Regions from separate parts of the Psychrosphaera aquimarina genome, predicted to be linked through region 1. Evidence: riboswitches for the same ligand, from Rfam matches in the RefSeq annotation. Region 1 holds a riboswitch; the other holds the start of a gene.
The links. Region 1 has a riboswitch for thiamine pyrophosphate ahead of RT723_RS03850 (TonB-dependent receptor). Riboswitches for the same ligand answer to the same signal wherever they lie in the genome.

Region 1 (4,419 bases):
GGGTACTTACTTATTTCTACACTTAATTGCATTTTTTGTCCTTGTTGCGCTCACATTAGAGAAACCTAATGTGAGTACTGTTTTAAGGTTATGTTGATAACTTATTAACGTTGAATGTACAGGCATTAAAATAGGTAATCGAGTCTAATGCCGATAACTCTTGGTTCACCAAATTGCTCGTAGTTTTTCGCAACCCAGCCATCTCTAGGATCATTGCCAAAATAGAAACCTCGTACACCATATTCTTCATCAGTTAAGTTACGCCCCCATAATGTGACATCAATAACGTCACCTTTATAAGTTAAGCTGGCATTAGCTAAGACGACGGAATCGGCCGTTTCATCATGACTATATGAATAATAAAATTCGTCTTTGCCAGTGAAAGATACATTAGCAATGATATTATCCGTCAGTTGCCAGTCGGCACCCAAGTTAAACTGATATTTTGGCGCGTGGGCTTGCTCTCTACCACTTATATTTACAGACACATCTTCGCCAGTGACAGGATCTTCTTCAAGGCGGTCAATATTGTCTATTTCCGTTTCTAGTAACGATAATCCAGCAAATACCTTGATGCTCTTGGTTAATTTATAATTAACGCTGGTTTCAACACCGTAATTTGAACCGGTAGGGACATTCGACAAATAACCAACAAACACAGGTACAACACTGTTATCCGTTAACCATTGTTTAATTTGCATGTCGTCACGTGTTGAGTAAAACAAGGTCGCCACGGCATTTAACTTATTGTCGTTTGAGTTATATTTTAAACCTAACTCAACATTAGTTAGTGTTTCAGGTTTAAAGCTCGCATGTTCTCTTAATTCAAAATAAAACTGCTGTAAGTTCGCATCATTAAGTTTGCTTAATGCTTCGCCATTTACGCCACCGGCTTTGAAACCTTGACTGACCCTAAAATAAGCTAAAAATGCATCATCGTATTGTTTGCTCGCAGTGAAATGTCCGCCCCACATAGTGTCATCAGTCGAACTTACCGTGCCGTTACTATCGGCATAATCACCTTGATAATTTTCAACTCTTAAGCCGGCCGTAATGTTAATACTGTCCGACAAAGCAAAACGTTTTTCACCATATAACGCGATATTCGCGACGTCATAATCACTTAAAAAGTCAGAGTCGTTCCAAGTATATTGACGGGTTAAATCTGCATTTTTTTGTTGGTTATATAGGCCAACCACCCAATCTTTGTCTTTGCTTGTTAAACGTAAATCAAGTTGATCTGCAGTACGTTTTCTAAAGTAATAATCGGTACTTGAATACCCGTCTGGATGGATTCCAGTAAATGACCAATCGTCGTTGTATTGACCGTAAGCCCAGTCTTCATCAAAACCATAATCTAGATCCGAATTCGAGTGGCTAATAAATAATTCTGCATCTGCAAATGAAAAGCCTTGGTATTTATTTGTCAGTGCTATTGCAGTGGTATCTTGTCTATCAAAACCAGGTTCATCAGACAAAGTAGTGCGATTTAAATCTAATGAAAATGAATCATATCCGTTATTAATATCAAACTTATGTAAAACCGCTTTCATTGTCCATTCTTGGCTCATTTCCACATCTAACATAGCGCGAACAGACAACTCATCAATACCATTGGTGTCTTTACGGCCTAAGTAGGTATTTTCAATATAACCGTCACCGTCTACTTTATTAACGGAGACTCGATATTCTGCTTTGTTATTTATGTCACCACCATACGCTGCAGCCAATTGCTGAAAACCGTAATTTCCCATAGAAACTCTAACTTTGCCTTCTTGACCAGACCCCGTTTCGGTACTCGCTAAGTTTATAAACCCAGCCATGGCATTTGCACCAACGCTGGTGCCTTGAGGCCCTTTGAAAACTTCTACTTGGTCAATATCGAATAAAGTAGCGGCATTAGCGATTTCTGAATAATCGATACGGTCAATAGCCACACCGACTGAAGGGTTAACCGGATCAACAAATTGGCTACGTTCACCGATACCACGAATTTGAAAAAAGCGCGCTCTTGAACTGCCTGACGAATAATTAATATTACCAACTTGTTGTAAAACATCTTGAATATGGTCTGCGCCGCTTTTTTCTAATGCAGCTTTGTTTATTACGTCGATTGAATTAGCGGCATTTTTAGCTGAGGTTGGTAATAACTCACCTTTAACTACAATTTTTTCGATTTCTTTTTTTGAATTTTCATCTGCAATAACAGGCAAAGCCATTGCTAAGCTGACAACAATTAAAGATGGTGCATATGTTTTCATTTGGTTCTCTTGTTTGTTCTATTTGAAAGACAAAAGAGCCGGTCGTAAGCGAGGATAAATTGATGTGTTTTTTAATGCATAACATTGAACGTGTTATGCCTCCATCCCTACGCCGGTACAAGCCGGATCAGGTTCTAAGGATTTGCTTGCGCATCTCAGTCCAAACTCGCCATTGAGTTTGAACACTCCTTGGTATTCGTAGGGAAGTGTAATTATCTATAGGTTAAATTACTAGGGTTATTTGTTGGTCAGACGTCTCATTGCTATATGAGGGATGCCATCTTCTAAGTACATGTCTGAAATTTGCTCAAAACCTAACGTATTATAAAATTTAGTTAAGTGCTGTTGGGCAGAAATGTGACAAGCGTGCTGCGGCCATAAGGTGTCCGCATGCGATAACGCTTCGCGCATCAGTTCATACCCTAAACTTTGTCCTCTGAATTTGTCAGATACAAGCACTCGACCAATGGCTGATTCATTTTTATAAACCACATCGGGGGCTAAAATTCGGCAGTAACTTGTAAGGTTATCTTGTTGATAATTAAACACATGTAATGTTTGTGGATCTCTGTCAATTTCATCTAAATCTGGGTAATAACATTCTTGTTCAACAACAAACACATCAATGCGTAATTTTAATATGTCATATAGTTCATCGGTCGTGAGTTGATCAAACCGTTTAACATGCCAATCTAAGTTTTTTTTCATATTAAATTTTAGCCAAGAAATGATGACTACAATTTAACGCGGTTTAATTAAATTGCCAACGTATAACTTGGCTTTAATCACTTCGCGCTGTATTCTACCCCCATATTTAGCCTTCTAATTGGTCACGTATTATGTTTTTACGAGTTCTGTACTGTGTTATTGCTATTTGTCTAATTGTTACGCCTCTAGTTAATGCAGATCCTATCCCCAAAGAATTAGAATGGTCAGATTTAGTGCCTAAAGGTTTTGATGCTGGCACTCCTGATATTGAACATATAGGCCAAGCGATGGCAGGACCGCAGACAATTAATGCACCTGTAGTAAAAGAATTAGATGGTCAACTTATTAAAATACCAGGTTTTGTTGTGCCGCTTGAAGGTGATGACAACAAAGTAACTGAGTTTCTACTTGTTCCTTATTTTGGCGCATGTGTTCATGTCCCCCCGCCGCCATCAAACCAACTAATCTATGTTACTTTTCCTGAAGGCGCACCTGCCGAAGCGATGTACGATCCAATATGGGTAATCGGTACATTGAGCACTGAAGAATGGAAAGGCGAATTAGCGCAAGTTGGTTACACTATGGTGGGTACTAAAGTTGCTCCTTATGACGACTTTTAGTTACCTAAACTAGAGCTAGATCAAGTCTTTCAGCAATAAATTAGTATAAAGTAATATACTTAATCTTATTAACTCATCATCTTTTGAGTTGTATTTTATTTTTATAAATCTGGATCATCCCATGAGTGATAAAATAGACATAAAAAATATCCCAAGTGACGTAAAAGTCTACCGCCCTGAAGCTGAGAAAGTACAACAGTACAATTTACGAAGCCGAATCTATGTAAGAGCAGTGAAAGGGTTACATCAGATGCTTAGACGCAGAATTGGCATCATATCTTTAGGACTGTTTGCATTATTACCATGGATTCAGTACGGCGACAGTCAAGCAATCTTATTTGATATTGCCAACCAAGAATTTAATATTTTTGGTCTTACTTTATGGCCTCAAGACCTGACTTTATTTGCCACGTTAATTATCATATCTGCTTATTTATTGTTTTTTGTTACTACTTTTTATGGGCGAGTATGGTGCGGATATATGTGTCCACAAACCGTTTGGACCTTTATGTTTATATGGTTCGAAGAGAAAATTGAGGGGACGGCAAATAAACGTAAACGCCTAGACTCTTTGCCTTTGAGCTTCGAAAAAGTATGGAAAAAAGGCCTTAAACACACATCTTGGGTCATAGTGTCGTTATTAACATCACTCACCTTCATTGGTTACTTTGTGCCAATCGATCAATTATTTGTAGAGTTTTTCACATTACAAAGCTCAGGTCTTATTGTGGGCTGGACTTTATTTTTTGCTGGCTGTACCTACGCAAATGCTGGTTGGATGCGTGAAATAATGTGTTTACACATTTGTCCTTACGCGCGTTTTCAATCGT
Region 2 (4,419 bases), on a different contig from region 1:
CTAAACCAATTGCTTTTTCATTGCCTGCCATAGGGTACATGTGAGAAATGACGAGATCTTTTGCTAAGGCGATATTACGTATTCGGTTATCACTAATTAATGTCTCTCGTGCGAACAATTCAAACTGCTGCTGCGTAAGGTCTGGATTTAACGCAGCGTAAGTTATCAATCCTTGGGGTAACTTCAAGTTTTCATTAATCAGAAATTCAAGTCGAGCTCGAAAGTCAGAAAGCGCACGAGTAACCATAACAACTTGCTCTTGACGATCATGTGTAAATTTCGAATACTCAAAAAAAGCTAAAAAACTAAAGATAAGAAAAGAGGCAAAAACGATACTAAGGGTAAACTTCTTCTTAGGATTTTTATAATACTTTTGTTTTTTCACACAGATCCAAGTGCACTAAGTGCTATTAATTATTTGCGTATTTAACCGTAATAGCATTATAAATACCAGTGGAAAAACCTTTTGTTTTTCTAGGCTAAAGGGCGTTACAAGCTGAGTTCTCAACACATTAATTTAATGTGTGAAATCAGTTCCAAATCAGAAGAATAGAATAATCCTCAATATATTCAACATTTAAGCTTAATAATTGAGATTACTTAGCCAAATGAACCATCCAAAAAAACGCAACGCCTGATATTTAAATGATACTTTATATTGCCGTTAATTAGGGGGAATATAAATAAGGAGCCTTCCCCTGGAAATTTTTGTCTGGAACAAATTTTAACAGCCATAGGCTGGCCGCTTGCGGTGAAATATATGGACGTATTTCATAATCTAACCTCGCGAAGCGAGCGTTCGATTGTGTTGAGACACCATCTTATTATTCCCAACTGCATAACATTGAAATTGAGATCAACTCAATTACAGCAAGATATATTTAATTTGAATTTAATAATATAAGAATGGGGAATATTAAGATGGTGCTCTCCCGGAAAAATTTGTCGGGAACAAATTTTAACAGCCGTAGGCTGGCCGCTTGCGGTGAAATACATGGACGTATTTCATAATCTAACCTCGCGCAGCGAGCGTTCGATTGTGTCGGGCTTAATTTTAATATCCGCCAATGCATATTGTGCAAACGATAAGCGTGCGAAAAACATTCAGACTGAATAACATTTGAAATTGGCGTTAAATAATTGAGGGAATATTAAGATGGTGCCTCGACCCGGAGCATGAATGTCTGGAACATTCATCAACAGCTTTAGCTGGCCCGTAGGGCTTGATGTTGTTCCATTTGCTTATTTACACAATCAGCAAACCAAAACATGCTTGACTCTCTACTCCGGTTTTTATGCAAAGGTCACTGGTTGAAATAGTTAGTACCTACATCCATTTAATTTCTTAAACATGTTTTGTCATGTCTACGATAGGTTTAAAAATCGTTTATGCTTCGCTAAATTGATTTGACGTAGACAGCTATGCCTACAACAATTTATCTCGACTAAACAATTTTTAATTCCTACTGAATTCGCAAATAAACAAGCGTAACAACATATTCATGTATGTACTGAGTCATCGAACTGAGCGAAGCGAACGTTCGATGTGTCGAGAACTATCTTATTCCCTTTAGAAACTAACGTAATATGAACAAATAACAGAATTATTGAATGATGAGTTTAACTAATGAATAAGTGTATTTAGAAGGGAATAAGATGGTGCCTCGACCCGGAATCGAACCAGGGACACGAGGATTTTCAATCCTCTGCTCTACCGACTGAGCTATCGAGGCACATAGTGTGCTTTTTACTTTTGGTACTGTTTAAAAGAGTGGTGCCGACTGCCGGAGTCGAACTGGCGACCTACTGATTACAAGTCAGTTGCTCTACCAACTGAGCTAAGTCGGCACATGATCTTTTAACAAGAACACCGTTAAATTGCCGTATCTATAAAGAAATGGTGCCTCGACCCGGAATCGAACCAGGGACACGAGGATTTTCAATCCTCTGCTCTACCGACTGAGCTATCGAGGCGAATTTAACGGCAGGGAGGATAAAGAAAATAAGGTCAGATAGCAATAGAATTTTTACAAATAATCCTAGCATCCCCTTTACTTGGTTGATATTCAAACAACCTGTTTAAAAGGCAAACTAAATTACACATCCAATATGGTGCTTTACAAATAAGTTATAACGTTAAAACCGTGTATTTGGGGTTGCGCTGAAAAATTGAATAGCTTAGTATCGCCTCGACTTGTCGGAGTGCCAATTACATTTTTGTGTTGGCTGAGATCGCGAAAGCGGGATCCGTAGAACCTGATTCAGACTAATATCTGCGAAGGAAACAAGGGAAATAACACCCGTTTTAGTATTTCACCCGCCCTGGGCGAATCTTAGTAAAATAGGTATTACAAAGCTCCTGTAAATCTACACTCCGTCTTTTGTGCTCAATATTTTGAGCGAATTAACCAAAAGGCAGAAACCATGACTAAACTTACTCGCCGCGAACGTCGCGCACAAGCCGAACAATTTTTAACAAACTGTTCCAACCAACGTTTCCCAAACTCAAAAAAAGTCTATATCGAAGGAAGCACCTACCCGATTAAAGTAGGTATGCGTGAAATATCCTTAGCCGATTCACTCGTAGGCGGTAGCCAAGACAACCCTATTTTAGAACCTAATCAACCTATTCGTGTATATGACACATCCGGCCCTTATACCGACGAAGATACGCAAATTGACGTACATAAAGGGTTAGCTAAATTACGTGCTAGTTGGATTGAAGCCAGAGACGATACCGAAGTATTAGAAGGGGCAACCTCGGGTTATAGTCAACAACGTTTGGCTGACGAAGGCTTAGATCATATTCGTTTTGAAAATCTACCTAAAGTACGCCGTGCCTTACCGGGTAAAAACGTGACTCAAATGCATTACGCTCGTAAAGGTATTATCACGCCAGAAATGGAATATATTGCCATTCGTGAGAACCTAAAACGACAACAACTTAATGACGAGATGTTAACCCAACAACACCCAGGCCAAAGCTTTGGAGCTAGCATTCCAAATGAAATCACTGCTGAATTTGTAAGAGATGAAGTGGCTCGAGGTCGCGCCATCATTCCATCAAACATTAATCATCCAGAAGCTGAACCTATGATCATTGGCCGTAACTTTTTAATCAAAGTAAACGCCAACATAGGTAACTCAGCGGTTACATCGTCTATTGAAGAAGAAGTAGAAAAACTAGTTTGGTCTACCAAGTGGGGTGCCGACACCGTAATGGATTTATCGACGGGACGTTATATTCATGAAACCCGTGAATGGATCATTCGTAATTCTCCTGTGCCAATTGGCACAGTCCCTATTTACCAAGCACTAGAAAAAGTAAATGGCGTTGCCGAAGATTTAACGTGGGAAATTTTCCGTGACACCTTAATAGAACAAGCTGAACAAGGGGTGGATTACTTTACTATCCACGCCGGTGTCTTGCTTAGGTATGTGCCTATGACCGCAAAACGTGTGACCGGAATTGTCTCCCGTGGTGGATCTATTATGGCTAAATGGTGTTTGTCACATCACAAAGAAAACTTCTTATACACGCATTTTGAAGACATTTGTGAGATATGTAAAAAGTACGATGTATCTTTCTCATTAGGTGATGGTTTAAGACCTGGCTCGGTTGCTGATGCTAACGATGAAGCGCAATTTAGTGAATTACGCACCTTAGGTGAATTAACTAAAATTGCGTGGAAACATGATGTGCAAACCATCATCGAAGGTCCAGGACATGTACCTTTACACATGATAAAAGAAAACATGGAACAACAATTAGAACATTGTGGCGAAGCGCCTTTTTATACTTTGGGGCCATTAACCACAGATATAGCTCCGGGTTACGATCATATAACCTCTGGTATTGGTGCCGCTAATATTGGCTGGTACGGTTGTGCCATGTTGTGTTACGTAACACCTAAAGAGCACTTAGGTTTACCCAATAAAGAAGATGTTAAAGAAGGATTGATCACTTACAAAATAGCGGCACACGCGGGTGATTTAGCCAAAGGGCATCCTGGCGCGCAAATTCGAGATAATGCATTATCTAAAGCCCGTTTTGAATTCCGTTGGCACGATCAATTTAACTTAGGATTAGATCCTGAGCGTGCACTTGAGTATCACGACGAAACACTACCACAAGAATCAGGCAAAGTTGCGCACTTCTGTTCTATGTGCGGCCCTAAATTCTGCTCAATGAAAATTAGCCAAGAAGTGAGAGATTATGCTGCTGACTTAGAAGCTGATGCTCAAAGTAAAGGACAATCTATCGCGATTAAACTGCTAGATGAAACCGTCAGCACCGACAGTGCTGCGTTAGAAAAGGCAGTCGCTGAAGTTTCTGAACAAGGTATGGCTGAAAAGTCAGCGGAATTTAAAGCGTCGGGTAGTGAAATTTATCACCCTGCGAAGTAGAAGCCGTTTGTA

Region 2: linked by a shared signal. The riboswitch ahead of thiC (phosphomethylpyrimidine synthase ThiC) and the one ahead of RT723_RS03850 (TonB-dependent receptor) in region 1 are both predicted to bind thiamine pyrophosphate.

What each region holds. Positions count from the first base shown of each region.
Region 1 is NZ_JAWCUA010000003.1:150,491-154,909, forward strand. It holds gene RT723_RS03845 (YkoF family thiamine/hydroxymethylpyrimidine-binding protein) at 1-32, opposite strand, end outside; gene RT723_RS03850 (TonB-dependent receptor) at 126-2,261, opposite strand; TPP riboswitch at 2,349-2,461, opposite strand; gene RT723_RS03855 (GNAT family N-acetyltransferase) at 2,499-2,969, opposite strand; gene RT723_RS03860 (DUF3299 domain-containing protein) at 3,101-3,589, shown strand; gene ccoG (cytochrome c oxidase accessory protein CcoG) at 3,711-4,419, shown strand, end outside.
Region 2 is NZ_JAWCUA010000010.1:434,258-438,676, reverse strand. It holds gene RT723_RS13925 (hypothetical protein) at 1-385, opposite strand, end outside; tRNA gene RT723_RS13920 (tRNA-Phe) at 1,658-1,733, opposite strand; tRNA gene RT723_RS13915 (tRNA-Thr) at 1,773-1,848, opposite strand; tRNA gene RT723_RS13910 (tRNA-Phe) at 1,899-1,974, opposite strand; TPP riboswitch at 2,189-2,301, shown strand; gene thiC (phosphomethylpyrimidine synthase ThiC) at 2,425-4,407, shown strand.